Regions from separate parts of the Sessilibacter sp. MAH1 genome, predicted to be linked through region 1. Evidence: predicted binding sites of a transcription regulator. Region 1 holds the regulator's gene; the other holds the start of a gene.
The links. Region 1 encodes LexA, which represses DNA repair genes until DNA is damaged. Its sites were predicted from a motif close to ACTGTNTNTANANACAGT; they were not measured.

Region 2: the regulator LexA is predicted to act here: its motif matches at 4,051-4,068, upstream of imuA (translesion DNA synthesis-associated protein ImuA).

What each region holds. Positions count from the first base shown of each region.
Region 1 covers NZ_BAAGIC010000004.1:3,265-15,754, reverse strand. The annotation lists gene ACYQ28_RS05140 (GTP cyclohydrolase II) at 1-182, opposite strand, end outside; gene ACYQ28_RS05135 (DUF1223 domain-containing protein) at 719-1,486, opposite strand; gene ACYQ28_RS05130 (serine hydrolase domain-containing protein) at 1,736-2,995, opposite strand; gene pstB (phosphate ABC transporter ATP-binding protein PstB) at 3,254-4,078, opposite strand; gene pstA (phosphate ABC transporter permease PstA) at 4,075-4,905, opposite strand; gene pstC (phosphate ABC transporter permease subunit PstC) at 4,898-5,785, opposite strand; gene ACYQ28_RS05110 (phosphate ABC transporter substrate-binding protein) at 5,818-6,669, opposite strand; gene ACYQ28_RS05105 (hypothetical protein) at 7,979-8,491, opposite strand; gene lexA (transcriptional repressor LexA) at 8,534-9,145, opposite strand; gene nagZ (beta-N-acetylhexosaminidase) at 9,476-10,513, shown strand; gene ACYQ28_RS05090 (mechanosensitive ion channel family protein) at 10,519-11,628, shown strand; gene ACYQ28_RS05085 (hypoxanthine-guanine phosphoribosyltransferase) at 11,625-12,191, shown strand.
Region 2 covers NZ_BAAGIC010000010.1:14,018-20,854, forward strand. The annotation lists gene ACYQ28_RS11135 (error-prone DNA polymerase) at 1-1,376, opposite strand, end outside; gene ACYQ28_RS11140 (Y-family DNA polymerase) at 1,376-3,214, opposite strand; gene imuA (translesion DNA synthesis-associated protein ImuA) at 3,217-4,050, opposite strand; gene ACYQ28_RS11150 (SIMPL domain-containing protein) at 4,374-5,183, shown strand; gene ACYQ28_RS11155 (MOSC domain-containing protein) at 5,368-5,844, shown strand; gene ACYQ28_RS11160 (Hsp20 family protein) at 6,586-6,837, shown strand, end outside.

The DNA.
Region 1 (12,490 bases):
TGGCTACCAATACAATTTCGGTGCGCACGCTCGGTTACGGTACCCACTACCGGGCCACGTTCTTGAGGAGTAGCCGCGCCCCAATTAATGGGCGGAATACTCGGCAAATCGATTGTGTGAGAGGTCAGACGGATGTGATCTCGTACAATGCTTTCTTTAGTACTAGCGATATCTGTGCTCATAGTGAACCCTCCAGCGTCCAAGCTATTAATACAAATCACGTTAACCGATTAACTTTCATTGGTCAAATAAAATGTCACTTTCCTGTACGATAAAGTATAGCCATTAAACTGTGACGAAAATTGGCTGAATACACCGGAAGATAATCGTCGTTGGCGGGTAACCAAGGACGTAAGTTATTTAAAGAAAATTAGGTGACGTGAAAGTGAATATTGAGTTGTTATTTTTAAAAATATCGGAGAATTTAGACGAAAAACATGTAAGAACTCTGATATTTATAAGGTAAAAAATTTTTATTTTTAAGGAAACTCTGATTAACCTAGAGTTTCCCTCGACACAAGGATGTGTCGCCAATTTCAAGAACGGTAAGTGATTGAAATTGTGAAGAAATTGGAAATCGTATTTTCAATTTCTGTCCTCTGATTAAATCATGGATGAGTTAATCAGAGGTTCCTTAAATAATACAAAAATGTAAAAAAGTTTTCTTTGGGGTTATTACCCACTTTTTGTCTAAAAAAAGCGGGTAATAAAAACGGTGTTAAGATTCCTCTGAACGACTTAGGTAGCCAGCAACGACTTGTTTGGGCGTATTGATAGCGGCGTTTTCAACCCAAGCAACCACAGCGTAGCCTTCCACCTCGTGATCGTACTGACTGTCAATTTGGCCAGTCCAGTTATCGCGGTTTTTATCCAGCTTTTGCCAATCGAGCACCACAAAGTCGTGTTCAAGGTTGCGGCCATGATTTTCACCACGTTTTACGGAAGTCTTAATGCCCATACCAAGCAGTGCAAAATTAACGTCGCCGATGTCACTTAGTTCACCGGAATAACTGATTTGGTAACGTCCATTCTCAACGTTCAGCTGTAATACGGCTTTATTTTCTGGGGTTTGTACTTTGTCTAGTACGTATTCCAATGAGGGATTGCTGAACCAGCTGCGCCATTCTTGCCCAGAAACGATAAACCCAGGCGTGTAGACGGAGTTAATTTGGCCGTCGTTTTGGTATTTGCGCTGACGATCTGAATATCGTTGTGACGAGAAACGATCTTTCCAACCCAAATAATTCCAGTAGTCTACGTGGAATGCCATAGGAACGTATTCGGTCCACAAGCCTTCGGCTTGATCAAGCTTACGCAACCAGCGATCGGCTCTTGGGCAGCTGCTACAGCCTTCTGAGGTGTATAGCTCTAGCAAGACCGGTGGTTTATCTTGGCTGGTTAAATCTGCGGTTAGTGTTGATAGCTTTTGTTCCGCAAAGGCGAAACAAGAAACAAGTGTTAGGGCGCATCCGGTAACTATTTTCATAATGAAACTCACCTGAAAAGACTTTCCTAAGATTATTGGATAAGTACTTCGGCTAAATCCTCACAAGATAGTCACTTTTGAGCGGATTGGTACTCTTATACAAAAATACAGTAAAAGATAATTTGATATTAGCTCAGCGCATAAAGTGGCGCTCACTTTCGATTCCAATCATACGCAGTGATAAAAATCGACGACACATCCTTGTGCCTGTGATATCTCCGGTTCAATCAGGGCTTTCTATAAACCAGCTTATATCTTATTACGTCGGCTTCGGCTTTTTAAGAAGACGATGAAAAGAATAACAATGATTAAACAGCCTATACTTGCGGGCACCAACGCGCTTTTTACAGCACCGTCGAAGGCGAGAAAATCAGGATAACCGGTTTTCCATAGCGTCCACTCATAACCTACGGTACTGGCGAGCTGAGCGTTGCCGCTGGCAAGAACGATGATTGCGTCTTTGCCGTTAGGTTCGATCCGCAATGCGGTGTTAATAGCGGGACTGTTAGCGCCGTCGTGACCAAACACAAAATCATTATTGTTCGTTGGCGCATACAGCATTGCCCCCAATCCCCATATGGGAGCACCTAATACGTAGCCAGTGGGTTCACGCATGAGCTTGTGGTATTCGTCGCTCATTGGTTTGTTGATGTTTGCGTCTTGATCCAAAAATGCTGCGATAAATTTCGCTAGATCGTTTGGGCTTGACGATAATCCTGTTGCTGCATTTGAAGCATATTGAAAGAAGAGAATTTTTTCGCTGTTTTCGTTGTAAATATTGGCTGTATTGGTTAAATCTCCCAAATAGTTATAGGTTGATCGATCCAAGTCGAGGGGATTAAAAACCGATGTTTGCATCCAGTCAGCAAAGGGTTTTCCCGTTACCTCTTCAATTAATAATTCCAGAATTAAATAACCACCACCGGAATATTGCCACTGGGTCGCCGGAGGTATTCCTATTGCTATAACTTTATTTTCATCAGCAGAGGCGCGAGGGTGTTGTAAAGACTCTTCGATAGAGGGTAAAGATTCTTCTGCTGTATAATCGCCAAAACCTAAACCATCGGTTAAACCTGCTGTGTGTGAAAGCAACAGACGTGTTGTCACCAAATTATTATCGAATTCACTCTCAGGCAGATGCCAGCGCGTTAAATAATTCTCAATAGGTTCATCGAGATTTATTTTGCCGTCTTCAACCAATTGCATTACGCCGTAGGCTGCAAATAATTTACTCATGGATGCTAATGGGAATAGGGTATCACCATTAATTTTATCGTTATTCGAATAGTATTTTTCGGTAGCGATCTTGCCATCTTCGATCAATATGAACGCGGTGTTTCCTTGATTTTGAGATTTAATTTTCTCATCAATGGCGGTAATAAATAACTCGGTATTATTTTTAGGCGCAATTGCAGATAACCACCATCCACTTACACCACCATAGACACTGAGCGCAAGCCAAGCCGCTAATAATACAAATAATGTTACAGCCCTAGTAAAATAAATCATTATTATTCCCTAATACAATCTTCTTCGATAAACGCTGTCCTCTGATTAAATCATGGATGAGTTAATCAGAGGTTTCAAAAGCGTCAAAAATTATAAGATGAATTAAGGGGGAGGAAGGTTTACATTGCTCAGAATAACGGCGAATTCTGATATCGAGAATAATTACTGTGATTTATATTCGAGTGGATTTTAGGCGAGTGAATTCTAGGCGTGGTTGGCAGAGCAAACAAAAAGCAGTAAACGATAAGGGCGTTATTATTAGCCCTTAATTCCGGAAATATAAGCCGCGGTGCGTTCGTCTTTGGGACCAGAGAAAAGTTGCCGAGTATTATTAAATTCAATCAGTTTGCCGGCACCATTTTGCGTCCAAAAGAACGCGGTATAGTCAGAAATACGTTTAGCTTGAGCTAAATTGTGGGTAACAATTACCACGGTGTATTTATCTCGCAGGCTCGAAATTAATTCTTCAACAATGCCCGACGATATGGGGTCAAGCGCGCTACAAGGTTCGTCCATCAGTAAAACTTCTGGCTCCAAAACCAACGCTCGGGCAATGCACAAGCGCTGTTGTTGACCACCCGATAGCGATAGTGCAGAGGTATTCAGGCGATCTTTAACCTCGTCCCAAAGACCAACGGCTTTTAAGGCGTTTTCTATTTTTTCGATTCTCTCGGCTCGATTTTTAAAACCGTGTTCCTTCAGTGGAATATCCAGATTCTTAAAAATAGAGAGTGGAAAAGGATTCGGTTTTTGAAAAATCATTCCCACACGGCGGCGAAGACTTAATAGATCAACATTATTTTGGGTAAGATTTTCACCGTCAAAATGTATTTCGCCGGTAACGGTTACTTGATTGTTTAATTTTGATAACTGATTGAGTGTGGTTAAAAAACTGGTTTTACCACAGCCCGAAGGACCAATAAGCGCGGTAATTTTACCCCGATGTAAACTTAACGAAATGCCATTAACGGCAAGTTTTTTACCGTAATAAATAGCCAGTTCGTTCACTTTGATGTGTGCGGGTGCACGACTCTCGATGATGTCTTCCGATAATCTGGGAGCTAGGGTTTCTGCAACAATCATCTGTAATGTCCACTGCGTTTAAACCAAGAGTCGATAAAGCCTTGGGCTAGAGTATTTAAAAGAATAATTAGCACAATCAATATTAAGGCTGAGCCATAGGCGGTTTCATCACCGCCGGTTACGTTCATGGTGAGATCATAAATGTGTACCGCCAGAACACGTGCTGAATCGAAAATTGATTCAGGCATGCGATCGACATAACCGCTGGTAAACAACAGTGCCGCTGTTTCGGCAGTAGCTCGGCCAATGGATAAGATGAGTCCGGCGATGATTGCAGGTTTTGCCGCTGGTAATAGTATTTTCCAAATCACAACAGAGCGGCGCATACCTAAAGCTAGGCCGCCCAAACGCCAGTCAGATTGTACCGATCGAATTCCAGATTCACAGGTGCGAATAAATACCGGCAAAATCATACAGGCAAGCGTTAATCCGCCGGACAAGAGTGAATATCCTAAGCCTAAATAAATGCAGAAAAAGGCATTGCCGAACAGTCCGTACACGATAGATGGAACTCCAGCGAGCACATCCAAAATAATACCTACGTGTAGCGTATGCGATTGATTTTGAGAAAACTCCGCCAACCAAATAGCCGCAGAAATTCCGAGTGGCAACGCAATAACAAGTGCGATAATTAATACATATAAAGTGGAAACCAAAATGGGTGCGATGCCGCCAGCACGGCCAGCATCTTCGGGTTCGGAAATTAAAAATTCCCACGAGACAACCGAAATACCTTTAATAATAACATCGCCAATAATCCAGCCGAATGTTGCAATCACTAACGCAATAATTGCATAGATACCTAATGAAAAAGCTCGATCAATCATGGGAGACGGTTCTCCCTTTATTAAAAAGATAAGAGGCTAAATAAGCCAGAATCCAGACAATAATCGTCAACAACAAGCCAGATACATACAAGCTGGCGCGGTGGTCGCCAAGGGCGTAAGCCATTTCTAAGGCAATATTGGCGGTTAATGCGCGCACTGGTGCAAACAGGCTAGAAGGCATTTGTACAACATTGCCTGCAACCATTAAAACCACCATGGTTTCGCCCAAGGCTCGCGCACTCGCTAACAATACGCCACTCATAATTCCCGATCGGGCAGCCGGTACTGCGATGGCTAAGATTTGCGTTTTTTGCGTAAGTCCCAGTGCTTGCGCTCCGGCTAAAATCGAGCGATCGACACTGGTCAGTGCAGCGTAACTGGTTAGCGCTAGGGTTGGTAATATCATCAGCGATAGTACGACTGCTCCGGCAAGCACGCTGGTGCCGGGCGCTTTAATTTGGCCAATAAGAGGCACAAGCTCAGTTAGGCCCCAAAGGCCTAAAACAACAGATGGAATACCGGCAAGCAAATTTAAGAGGGATTGAAAGGATTTTTTAACCCAACCCTTGGCGTAAAATTCGAGAAAAATAGCGCAAGCTAAGCCAACGGGAAGTGCAATAACCAGCGATCCAAAGGTCAATACCAAAGAGGCGAATATCATTGGCGTCATGCCAAATAAGCCTTCTAACGGGTACCATCCAGTTTGACTGAAAAAGCTTAACCAGCGGCCATCGGCCACCAACGACCAAGATTCGTACAGTAAAAAGCCGAGTATCAAACACAACAAGGCTGCGCAGACAAACGACAGGGCGCCCATGATTGTGGCAACGCCAAAATCGAGCTTACTGTCGCATTGAAATGGGCGAAGCTTTATCGACAACGGTAACGAACCTACTTAGAAAATGGATAGGCTTAAGGTGCTACGAAAAATTGATTTTCGATCAAATCTAAAACGTCTATAGATTGCGCAAACTCAATAAAACTTGCTGCAAAACCTTCTGGTTGCGCCTTGGTAACCAGATTGAGTGGTCTTGATAACGGATACTCGCCACTGGCAACGCCCTTTACGGTGGCTTCTTTGCCATCCATTGGTAAAAGCTTGATGGGGGTGCCGCGATTGTGTTCGAACTCTGCGGTGCCGATGGACACATATCCGATGGCGCCAGGATTACCAGAAACGGTTTTAATACCTTGCTGGTTATCGCCGATAACAACTTGAGGACGAATTTGGCTATTTTTTAGCTCAAAAAAATGCAGAAAAAGTTCCAAAGTAGAACGACCTTCTGCTTTATTTACCACCGTAATCTCAAGGTTGGGGCCGTCTACATCTGCCCAATTACGAATTTTTCCTTGATAGATATCGATAATTTGCTGACGAGATAACTCTTTGACAGTATTCGACGAGTGAACAATGATACCAATACCATCGAGTGCAATGAGGTGAGCGGTTAAGTCTTGTTCAGATTCTTTCAATGCTCTAGAAACCATACCTATATCGGCAAGGCCGACGCGAGCATCATTCACCCCGCGGGATGAACCGCCGGTTTGAACGTCAATACGTACATCAGGGTTATTTTTTTCAAAGCGTTTGGCCATCTCAAGCGCAAGCGGTGCAACCGTGCTCGAACCGGTAAGAGTTAGGCGTTCCGCCGCTAGAGATAAATTACTTAAAAAAGCGATAGAAACTACACCAAGAAGACAGAAAAGTCTTGATAACTGACTCGAATGAGCTCTTTGTGTGAAAATTCGCGTGACTAAGCTCATTTTTTATCTCTTTGCTTAAATAGAAGTGATTATTATCCAAAAAATTTGGCTTCGGTTTTGGAAATTATGCTAATTAAATTACTCCAGTTTCAAGCGCTACATCAATTTTGTGAGATATTGTTTAAATATGAAAAAGTAAATATTTTATGCTTTATGATGTTTTACCTGTGAATATATGTTTATTCGAGTATTTTTTATCTTCAATCTTTAAATGCTTTTGATTTACACATCTTTAATTTAATCGACAAATGGACATTGCAACGTTATTTACTGTTTGTTGTGATAAGTCGATTTTTGTGAAGCATTAAAATTATGTATTTTTATTTATATAAACGATTATGTGTATGGAAAACTTTGGCTAACCCAGATATTAGAACTCGCATTGTCAATTTTTTTCTCTCTGATCAAATCATCGATGAGTTTTATAAATTAATTCATCCATATATAAAAGCTGATTAAAAATTTTCGAACACATCTTAACCTGCACTGGTGTGTTTTTTATTTTGAAGTATCGACTAAGGAGTAATTTTTATAGCTTATACCGGGCGCGTTAAAAACCGAGGTGGTTTGTTTGGTATCTTGTTTGAATTGGTTTAGATTAGCCTGAACCTTAAATGATCAAGTAGAGTTTTTTAGTTTTATTTGATCTTTTCAATTATTAGTAAACTCTAAACGACGCTTCAATTAACTCAGAGATTCGAGCGATGCAGGTATGAGTTGCCAATTTTAGAAAGTATAAGTGAGGTAGGTTCTGAGTGGTGTTGTGAGTTGTGTTGTGAGCGAATTGGAAATTGTATTTTCAACTACTTTCCTTTGATTAAACTACGGAATCATTAATGAAAGATTCTTAACCTTATGTTTTGATGAGTTTCTTATGCCGTAAATATTTTTGTGAATGGATCTAATTCGAAAATAAATGGCTGTGATTAACAGAAATACTTTTTTAGAAGTATTGTTTAGAAGTATTTTGTGTTTCTTTTTGTACCTAATGATGGTGACTTAAAAGTCAATAAATAATTAGGTTGGGGAATCTATATTTCGAATTAATCAGTTTTTGTAAAAAATTGAGTTTTTAGTTTTAAGAAATTTTAAGCCTGCTTAGGCGGCAGTCATTAAAAATAAGACTGAAAGAGCGGGGTGGCGACCGAATAAACAAAGCAATTACACTGTTGTTAATTCTGTATTTATATAAATGTTTTAATAATTGTAGATGCGTTGTATTGCTTGCAGACAGTTACTTAACGTAAGAACAATAAATATATTTAACCTTGTTTCACAGTAGCTTTCTTATTCAGGCTTATTCAGATTGTTAATTCTGGTGCGTAACCAGTAATCCAGAACAGTTACCAGTGTTGGCTGCTTGGGTTAATTGCTCAAGTTGTTGGTCGTTAAAACCATCAAAAACGGCAACTACACAATGGCTTGTGCCTGTTATTAATGCTTTTTCGGTGACGGAATATAAATCCGATGTATTGTTAGGATAAATAATGCGAAGATTTTTTAGATTTACGCCGTAGTCAAGCAATACATTTTTATCAATAACTTCATCGCTTACCCAGCTTACCCATCGATTACCCGCTAATTGTGTTTGACGTGCAATCATTGGCAACAATAGTTGATCTAAATTCGAACAATATTTAGAAATTACCAATTGAGTAATGTTGCTTAAAACAGCACCGCTTTGCGATGCTGTTTCTGTATTAGATGCACGTTTGGATAGTGCTCTAATTGACTGTCTAGTAAACGCGGTTGTTTCTGAGATAAAGCCGAATTGATTGACTAAGGAGTCCGTAAACAGAGACATTTGTTGTGCAGAATCCATTTTATTACTCCGTATCAGTAATATAAGTACTTAAAAATCGAATTATTGGGTTTGTCGAATAACGCCGACACTTATACCTTCGATAGCAAATTCCTGCTCTCGAAGGTCAATGGTAATGATGTCAAATTCTTCATTTTCTGGAAGCAACTCAACTATAGAGCGGTTTTTACCGCGTCTTAGACGTTTTACGGTTACTTCATCATCAATACGGGCAACAATAATTTGCCCACTTCTTACTTGGGTTGTTTTGTGAACGGCTAATAAATCACCTTCTAGAATTCCGGCATTTTTCATACTCATGCCGCGAACGCGAAGAAAATAATCTGCTGAGGGCGAGAAAAAAGCGTTATCGATATTGCAATAATTTTCGATATTTTCTTGCGCCAAAATTGGGTAACCCGCTGCCACCAAGCCAATAATGGGTATACCAGACTCCTCAACCTGTTCTTTTAAGCGAATACCTCTAGAGGCACTTGGCACCATCTCAATAGCGCCTTTTCGCTCCAAGGCACGCAAATGTTCCTCTGCGGCGTTGGCTGATTTAAAGCCAAGTGCTAGAGCTATTTCTGCACGCGTAGGAGGAAAGCCGGTTGCATCTATATGTTCACGAATTAAATTTAAAACTTGTTGTTGTCGAGCGGTTAGTTTAATCATGTCTAATATGCTGATTCTTTAAACGTGGGGCGGTAGTTTTTAAGGCGAAACGGCAAAGTTTATTGCAATTGTTTCTTCAAATTAAAAACAGTGTTGGCCGCACTGGGCTGGTCTTATATACAGTGTTTTAGTTTATACAGTGTTTCTACTGTACACGCAACCAGTAAATCAGAATTTAGTCAATGTTCGTTGATTAGAAACGCACGATGTAGAATTGAATTATGCCCGAAGTTTTTTTCTTTTGTAGCCGCAATTATTGACACCTCCCAGACTAAATATTAGTGTGCCCGCTTTTTAATTGCGTAATCTTTATTCGAATTGGATCTATAAATGGGTAATGCCAAGGTTTTAAGTGCCGGGCCAGTTATTCTTGATGTAGCCGGTACCGAGTTGTCGGCGGAAGATCGAGAGCTTTTGATGCATCCAAATGTGGGTGGTGTCATTCTCTTCGCCCGCAACACTAAAACGGCCAAACAAACCGCTCATTTATGTCGCAACATTAAAAATATCCGCGAAAACTTGCTGATTTGTATCGATCAAGAAGGCGGGCGAGTGCAGCGCTTAACGGAGGGCGTAACAACCATTCCGCCTATGGCGTCTTTATCAAAGCTCTACCAGCAGAGCGCAGAAAAAGGCCTGTCATTGGCTCGTGAACTGGGTTGGCTGTTAGCGTTTGAGCTCAGAACTTGCGGTATCGATAACACCTTAGCGCCAGTTTTAGATTTAGACGACAACCAAAACCCCGCTATTGGCTCGCGCTCCTTTTCTATCGATCCTTTAACAACGCTTGCGCTGGCAGAATCGTTTATTTTAGGAATGAACGAAGCGGGTATGCAGGCTGTTGGTAAGCATTTTCCGGGTCACGGATTCGTTAAAGTTGACAGTCACATTGATTTGCCGAGAGATCATCGGCCTCTTGCCGAGATCGCCGCTCGGGACCTAGTTCCTTTCGAGCAGCTGATTAAAAAGTCTTGCCTTGCCGGAGTAATGCCTGCGCATATCGTTTTTGAAGATGTCGATGGCAATCCTGTCGGGTTTTCGGCGCTATGGCTAAAAGACATATTAAGAAAGCGTTATGGTTTTAATGGATTGATATTTAGCGACGATCTGAACATGGCCGGTGCGAAATTAGCTGGTGGTTATTTGGCCGCAGCTGCTACTGCGTTAACCGCCGGTTGTGATTTTGTTTTGATGTGTAACAACCGATCCGGCGCCACCGAAATAGTTGATGGTTTAGATGGTTTTGCGCTTTCTAAACAAGCGTTAAACATTAAAAAAACCATGCTTTGCCACGGCAGTTACGAATTTAATCCGCAACTCAGCCAACGTAGAATGAATATCCTTGACCGGCTAGCAAACGAGCTGTAAACGTTATGGCGCAATTGTACGCAACACTAGTCGAAAACCCGGTCGCGCAGTGTAGCCTTTTGTTATTGGCTACGGTGATTGTCGCGTGGCTGGTGCGCAAGCTATTAAGGCGCTCGCTTTGCCAAGCCAAAAAAACCGTCAATCCTTGGGATGATTGCCTTTTTTACGCCCTTAAAACCCCGCTCAACTTCGCGGTTCTTCTGCTGGGTATCAGCTTTGCCATTTCACTACCTTTTAGCGATCAAGAGCTAATTGTTGAATACGCATTTTCGGCCAGACAATACGGACTTATCCTGTTATTGGCTTGGTTTTTAATTCGCGGTATTCGCCGATCCGAGAAAATTTACCAAAACGAAGTTTCTGCAAATCATAAGATCGACCCAACCACCGCCGCTGCTCTGAGTCGAATTTTGGGTGTTTGCGTAGTGATCTCGACGCTTCTCATTATTCTACAGATGCGTGGATACAGTATTTCTGGGGTGTTAGCCTTTGGCGGCATTGGCGGAATTGCCGTTGGGTTCGCCGCAAAGGATCTGCTAGCTAACTTTTTTGGCGGATTAATGATCCACCTAGATCGACCTTTTAAGGTTGGCGATTGGATTCGCTCCCCAGACAAATCCATTGAAGGTGTGGTTGAACACATTGGCTGGCGCATAACTTGTATTCGTACCTTTGATAAGCGTCCTTTGTACGTACCCAACGCCATCTTTACGCAAATTGCGGTCGAGAACCCTTCACGAATGACCAATCGTCGTATCTACGAGACTATTGGTGTTCGTTATCAAGATGCTGATAAGTTGCCAAAAATCGTGGCACAGACCGAATCCATGTTGAGATCACATCCCGATATTGATCAAAATCTGGTGATAATTGTGAATTTTGATAAATTTGCAGAAAGTTCACTTAACTTTTTTATTTATACTTTAACCAAAACTACTGATTGGGTGACCTATCATTCAGTTAAGCAAGATGTGTTGTTTAAAGTGTTAAACATCATTCGGAGTAATCAAGCAGAAATAGCTTTCCCTACCAGCAGTTTGCATTTAGAAAGCTTGCCTGATGCCGTCACATCTCAAGAAATAAACCCGTTAATTAAAGAAGAACCCAAGTCGTGACAGAATTTTTAGCCCTCGCTCAAGAAGCCCAAGCCATCTTAGAGACCGCAGATCTTATTCATTCACCTGAGGTCATCGACCAAGCTTTGTCGGATATGGCACAAGCGATTGATCGCGATTACGAAAACAAAGTACCGGTTGTGTTGTGTGTAATGAATGGCGGTTTAATGACCACCGCTAAACTGATTGAAAAAATCACAACACCAATACAATTGGATTACATCCATGCCACGCGATACGGCAGTAAAACCACAGGTGCTAAGCTTTCTTGGATCGCAGAACCCACGTTCGACCTAGAAGGTAGAGATATTATTATTGTTGACGACATTCTTGATGAAGGTGTAACGCTGCAAGAGCTTGTAAACTACTGCCGCGAGAAAAATTGTGCATCGGTAAAGACAGCACTACTCATACAAAAAATTCACGATCGCAAAGCAACGGATTTAGTCGCAGACTACCTTGGCTTGGACGTACCCGACCGTTATGTATTCGGTTGCGGTATGGATTACAAAACCTACTACCGAAATCTCCCTGGAATCTACGCGGTAGCTGAAAAAAGATAAGCACAGCGCTAGGCCGCGATTTTTATAAAACCATCCCCAAAAAAGCTTCTCCTAATTACCAATTAAGAGAAGCTTTTTTATTGCCAAGAAAAATACTTGGCACTTTCTTAATTGATTCAGTTCGTAAGTCGTTTTCAAAAAAAAGAAGCTAATCGGTTATTTTGCCGAGACTGTCAGTAGAAAAAATCCCATAATCAATGCTATAGAGTATCGACGTATTTAAAGGTTTTGATTGCGTATGTGATTTTAAGTGCCAAATATAAACGCAATAGCGAATCTGTTATCCGCGTGGACATTTT
Region 2 (6,837 bases), on a different contig from region 1:
TTATCGGCATCGATTCCATATTCTGAGAAGCGAATTTTTAGATCTTCGGTTCTGTCCCACCAGGCGATATTTTTACTGAGGTGATCCAACAGGGATTCATCAAAACCCAAGGCTTTGCCAACATCGCGTACGGCGCTGCGGGCACGATAGGTAATCACCGTGGCGGTAAGAGCGGCGCGTTCGCGGCCGTATTTATCGTAAATGTATTGAATCACCTCTTCGCGGCGTTGATGTTCGAAATCTACGTCGATATCCGGCGGCTCGTCTCGTTCGCGAGAAATAAATCGCTCAAACAAAACATCAATTAGCTCTGGTGAGACTTCGGTAATTTGCAGACAATAACAAACAATCGAGTTCGCCGCCGAGCCTCGACCCTGACATAAAATATCGCGGCTGCGCGCAAAGGTGACAATATCGTTAACGGTTAAAAAATAATATTCGTAGCGCAGTTCTTCAATAAGCGTTAATTCGTAATCTAATTTGGCGGCGATTTTTCCGGGAATACCCTTGGGCCAACGAATGCTAATGCCGTTGTTCACAAGCTGGCGTAAATAATCAATAGGCGTAATGCCTTTGGGCACTAATTCTTTGGGATATTCGTATTTAAGTTCTTCTAGCGAAAAACTAAATTGTTCGCAAAAATAATCGGCTTCATTGATCAGTTCAACCGAATATCGTCCGTAAAACTCGTGTAGGTTTTTAATGTGCGATTCGCTGTTTGCTTGGGCACAATTGCCAAGACGTTGCACCGAGGTATTTAACCGAATTGCAGTCAATACATCGTGCAGTTTTTTTTGCTCTGGGCTGTGCATAAGCACGTGGTCACAAGCTAATAATGGAATATTGCATTCCAAACTCAGCTGTTGCAGTTCGTTAAAAAAGAACGCTTCACCAGCAGTGTAATTATGATTAACACCAATCCATAAACGCTCTTTAAATTGCCGTTGCAGTTTTTTACCCAGCCAAAAATTATCGAGATTAATCTCGCGAGAATAATCGTCTCGCTGCGGTAACCAAACCAGTAAACAGGTTTTTAGACGAAATTGTAGATCGTTAAATTCAAGATGATACTCGCCTTTTTCGCTGCGCCTTCGCGCCAAGGTAATTAAACCCGAAAGCTCCGCATAGGCTTGGCGAGTGGGGGCGTAGGCAATAATGTGCATACCGTTGGCAAGCTTAAATAACGAACCTATTAAGAGTTGAATCGCATCTGTTTTGGTTTGTGCGTAGGCTTTTACCACGCCTGCCAGCGAACACTCGTCGGTAATGGCGATGGTGTTATAGCCAAGTTCGGCAGCGGTAGAAATTAAATCTTCTGGGTGTGAGGCGCCGGTTAAAAAACTGAAATTACTTTGGCAAAACAGCAGGCTGGGCATTAGCTAAAAATACCCTGCACAAACCATTGTTGCGTGTGCTTGTCTTGATAAATCCAAACCCGGCGAAAATCGTTTTGTTCAGCAATAAAATAATCGCGATAAACATCGCCGGTATTCGTCCACCATTGGCTTTGAATACGCGCTGGGCCTTGTAAAATGGTTAAAGGCCCGTGCCAACAGAGTTGATCTTCACGGTGATTAATGCAAATGGGCGGTTCTAGTAACCACGTGGGTTTAGGGTCAAAAACAGTCGAGCTTAACAGTGTAGACTCACTCTGTGCTTGCTCATCATTTGAATTGTGAGCAACGCTTAATAAATCTTGTTGAAGATAAGCGTTTTTTTTTAACTGTTTTTTAGGCGTGTTTTTAGATGAGAGCTGATTAGACCCTTGCCGTTGAATACTGGAATGCTGCCAGAGATTTTGTTGCTCCGGTAAATGCTCGGTTTGTGGATTTGGTTCGACAATAGCATTTGCATCTAAACGATTATGCAATTTGGTTAATAATAATTGCCACTGGCGCTGAACCTCATTTTTATTTAAACCGTTATTGTCGTATTGAAAAATCTCGTCGCTGCTGTGTTGTAATGCCGAGCTGTGCGTCAGTTTTAATTCAATGTAATTAACTTCAAAACTTAATTGCAAATGATCAAAATGCAGTTGTGTGAGTTCTTGTAATAATTCGCCATCGGTATAAATGGGCTGGCACAATACCGCAATAGTGATGGATTGATATCGGTCCCCTAAGACCCATTCCACACCTTCACACTGTAGCTGCTGTGTTTTTAAAAAAATCAGTAATTGTTGTATTAGCTGTTTACTGTCGTGTTCTAATAATTGGGTATTTTGAATCGGAAAATCTAAATCTCGTTTTTGTTGAAAATAATGATTCTCGCTGGGGCGATGTCTTACGTTTTGGCGCAGTCCTTTCAATTGTTGAATGTAATCAACAAAACCGTTACCAAAACGTTTGCCTAATTCACTGTGCGGAATTTTAAAAACGTCTTCTAGGGTACGAATACCCATTTTCGCCATTTTTTTAAACGCACTTTGATAGCAGTCTAACTGTTGAATGCGTATGTTATTCAGTAGCGCTAAAAACTCATGAATAGACGAATGTTCGTTAATTGAAATGTGACTGTGCGTTAGCGCCCAAGCGGATTCCGGTGTAAGGCCAACGCCAAAACAAATTTGAATGTTTTTCTCAGCAAAATATTCTGCCAATTGCTGTTTGATTTTTTCAAGACCAAAAAACAGTTTTAAACTGCCGGAAATTTCCAGCAATAAACCCGGTTGTAAATAAGTGGGTTGGTCTTTATCGGTATTTTTTTCAATAAAACTTTGGCTATTAATTTTAAAAGTCTGTTTGGCTTTGTCACTATCAAGGGTTTCGTTGGTATTGCAACTGTGCAAACGAGTTTCTAACGTTGGCGTATTGTGCAGTTTTACGTAAGGCGTAAAGTCGTAACAGGCATCGGCAAATTTCTGCAAATAAAACCATTCCAGTTGCGTATTTTGTCCAAGGCTTATGTGCGTTAGGCTTTTGTCTAAACCAGTGGATGATTGTGATTGCTCGTGATTGTTAGTGAATAAAGAGTTGTCATCCTTTAATGAAGAGCTTTGAGCCGTTAATAAGGCATCGGCGGTGGATACATTCATTCCCTGACAAACACCCAACGCAAGGGCGCGGTCGTTGGCAAACAACACGCTCTTTTTACCGGCATTGTGGTTAAACACAAAGGTTGGCTTGTGGGCGAACTCTGCTTGGGAATCTTTTGGTGTGTCTGCCAAAAAAACGTCCAATGGCAAACGCGGAAAACGAATGGCTAACCACAACATAACTACTGCCCCGAATTCTGTGGAAAGTGCGTGTTAAGCGGCGTTAACGCCAATGAACCGCGATTAAAATGCAACACCTTTGCGAGCTGTTTACTGGTTTGTGCGGATGAATCTGTTGTGGTTTTGGGTTTAAGTTGATGGTGTTTGGGCGCCCAAAGGTTGGGTCTTGCCAGCACACACTGCTGTGGCCGCTGTTGCCCGCGCTGCTTAGTGATATGCACTAATAAACCTTCAACTGAGAACGCAGCCGTAATACGCAGTGGCGCCGGTGACTGAACCTGCGCCGGGCGCTGTTTGCGAAAACAAAAGCACAAAGCTTGGCTTTGGCTGGCCGCCAGTTGCAGTTTGCGCAATTCGGCGTAACGCCAGTTGAGTTTACCCTCCCACGCCACCACCGACGTACAGCAGCGCGCTTGCAAGATATCGAGCAAAGCACTGATGGCTTGAGCTTTTTTGTGATGCGATTGAATACGCACCACGCGAATGCTGTCGCACCGAATACCCAGCTGACTTAAACCCGGTGCAAACGGCATGGCCGGTGGGTTAAACAGCAGAATCAACCCGGTCTTGTGGCTTAGACTCGCCAAAGCTGGCGCTATAAGCTGCCATTCGCCGTGGCCATTGGCCTTTTGGCCTACATCAATCAATTCCGAAACCGGCCAACCGCCGTTAATCAACAACTTATCTAAAGCTTTGTGTTTGCTGCTAATGACTCGTCCTTGAGTAACTGCTGCACCACGCCAAACATCTTTGCGGCGCAGCAGTTGTTCCAGTAAATCGTTGCTACCGTTGATTGCAGATTGCTCGGAAGAAGTATCGTAAATGATTGTGCTCATACTGTATTTATATACAGTACTTTGGTCTTTGGCAAGATATGGCCACACGCTTTAGCGCAAAGTTTTGTGTACCCACCAGAAAAGCCAGTAAAAACAAGAACTTCATTATTATTGCTGATTGCTATTGAAATTTTTATGCTAATAGTTTTTGTTGGGTAAAAATGTGCAAAAAAGAAGGGTTTTTGAGCGAACAAACATTTCTTAATGGCGTAAAACACCCATAAAGGCATCTAAGAGGCGATCATTTTTACCAATACGGCCGTTTTCTTAACGATGAGATTCCGGTCATTTAAGAAAGAGAGCATTCATTTATGAGAAACTTGATGGTAAATCGACCTGTTATGGGCTTGTTGTTGGCGGCAAGCCTTGCATCACCCGTGTGGGCGGCACCCATAGCGCAAGCGCAAACTGAGCTAAAAGGCTCGCCAGAAGAACTGCGTAACTTTTTGCATCCCCGAGAAAACATCATCAGCCTATCGGCCAGTGCCGAAGAAACCGCGTATTCTGACGAGGCGACCCTGAGTTTAGTCGTAACCACCGAAGAAAAAGCCTTGGCGCAATCCATCGAAAAGAACGCAGCTTTGCGTGATTCTATTCGAGCTACCTTGTTAAAAAGCGGCATTAAGGTTGAAGACATCAACAATTCTAAGTTTTCCAGCTCGCCGCAATACGGCTGGTTTGGCAAAAAGCCGAGCAGCTTTGAGGTGGTAAACCGCGTTGCCATTAAAATCACCACCGAAGAACAACTTAAAACCGTCGCCAAGCTTGCCGATGAACATGAAGAAATTATCTTGGGCGGCACCGAGTTTAAACACTCCGCCAAAGAAGAGTTTGAGAAAAAGGTAAAAGAAGAAGCCTTAAATAAAATTCTGGCCGAACAAAAGGTCTACGAAAGCAAGCTCGGCGTAAAACTCACACCGGTTGCCTTTTACGATCAACCCATTCAATTTGCTGCCACCCGTGGCGCGTTTGAGATAGAAGAGGTTGTGGTGCAACGTCGACAAAAAAGTAACGATAGTTATGCTGCTGAAGCGTTTGCGAGTTCACCTGTTAGCCAACAGGCCAGCAGTTTTGACGAGGTAACCTACCGCGCCAATATTCGTGTTGAGTTTAAAGTTGAGTCGGCTCGATAATTTTGGGCAATGGTTGTTGCAAATCGAGCCGTGGCATAATGGTGTTCTTGATAAGACACTTCATAAACGTTAGGAACCTCTGATTAACTCATCCATGATTTAATCAGAAGACATAATCAGCCCTGTTGATGTTTGGTGAAAGCTCAACGGGGCTTTTTGCAACAATAACCATAAAGAATTCAATATGTTACCAGCAGACTCTCATTCTACCTCACAACGAACAGCCGCTTTGATTGGTATCGCTCGTCGAGCAGAAAAGCGCGCAGCCATGGAAACGCTGCCAGAAAGCTGGATTACTCAACAATCCGGTGTGCAAGGTGATTCCCGAGGCAAACCCAGTCGTCGCCAAGTTACGGTGCTTAGCAAGCAAGCTTGGGAAGCAGCTTGTGCAGAAGTCAGCAGCGAAACACAACCTTGGACGATTCGTCGCGCTAACTTGCTGATTGATGGTTTTGATTTTAGTGAACAATACGTTGGTAAAAAAATTACCATTGGTGAGTTGGTACTAGAAGTTATGATTGAAACCGATCCGTGTTTTCGAATGGATGAACAACTCGATGGCCTACAAGCAGCGTTAAAACCCGATTGGCGTGGGGGCGTTTGCTGTAAGGTTATTAACGACGGATTTGTTCGCCTAGGTGATACAGTTGAAATAAATTAATGTTGCACAAAAAACTTTGTGTTTAATGCTTGAAGTTTTTTATTTCACGCCCATATTGATTCGCCACAAAATTAAATTATTGCGTGGCGATTTAGATTTTTGAACAGCATTAACAAAATCCTAAAACTGTAGGAACCTCTGATTAACTCATTCATGATTTAATCAGAGGATAGAAATTGACAATGCGATTTCCAATTTCTTCACAATTTCAATCACTTACCGGTCTTGAAATTGACGACACATCCGTGTGCCGCGAAAAACTCTAGGTTAAGCAGAGTTTCCTAAACCTGCTTTTTTATTTTTAGCTAATTTTATTCCTGCCTAATACAAAGCACACTACAACCAATTTAGCCTTTGTTGTTTGCGACGGTTAAAAAAATTATTTTTTTACCCTTGAAGTTTTCCAACACGAACTCATATTTATAGTAAGACGCAGAGAAGATACTCTTTAAAGAAAGTTTTCTGAAAGGGATTCTTTTCTAAAGGAAACTGTTTTTAAAAGGAAAGTTTTCAAAAGAAGTTGTTTTCAAAAGTGTCTTACCCAATGTAATGCTAAATGCTTTTTCGCAATGTTAATTTAATCGTTAATTAACTTGGATTTTAATTTTTTTGAAAAGAAATTTTAAAAACCTTAAAAAAGAAACTTGAAATCCCGAAAATCATCCTCAAATTATTTATTAAGAGATCGACTCTAAGAGTGTTCTCGAAATTAAATCGTATTGCTTCCAAGGAGAATATGTAATGAAATCTATCGACTTAAGCCCACTTTACCGTAACAGCGTTGGTTTTGATCATCTTGCGTCTTTATTAAATAACGCGATGCGTACCGACAGTGTTAATGTGAGTTATCCACCCTACAATATTGAAGTGCTCGGCGAAAATAAATACGCCATTACCTTATCGGTTGCAGGCTTTGCACAAGACGAACTCGACATTAATGTCGATCGAGGAATTTTAACGGTGCGCGGTAAAAAAGCGTCATCAGAAGAAAGA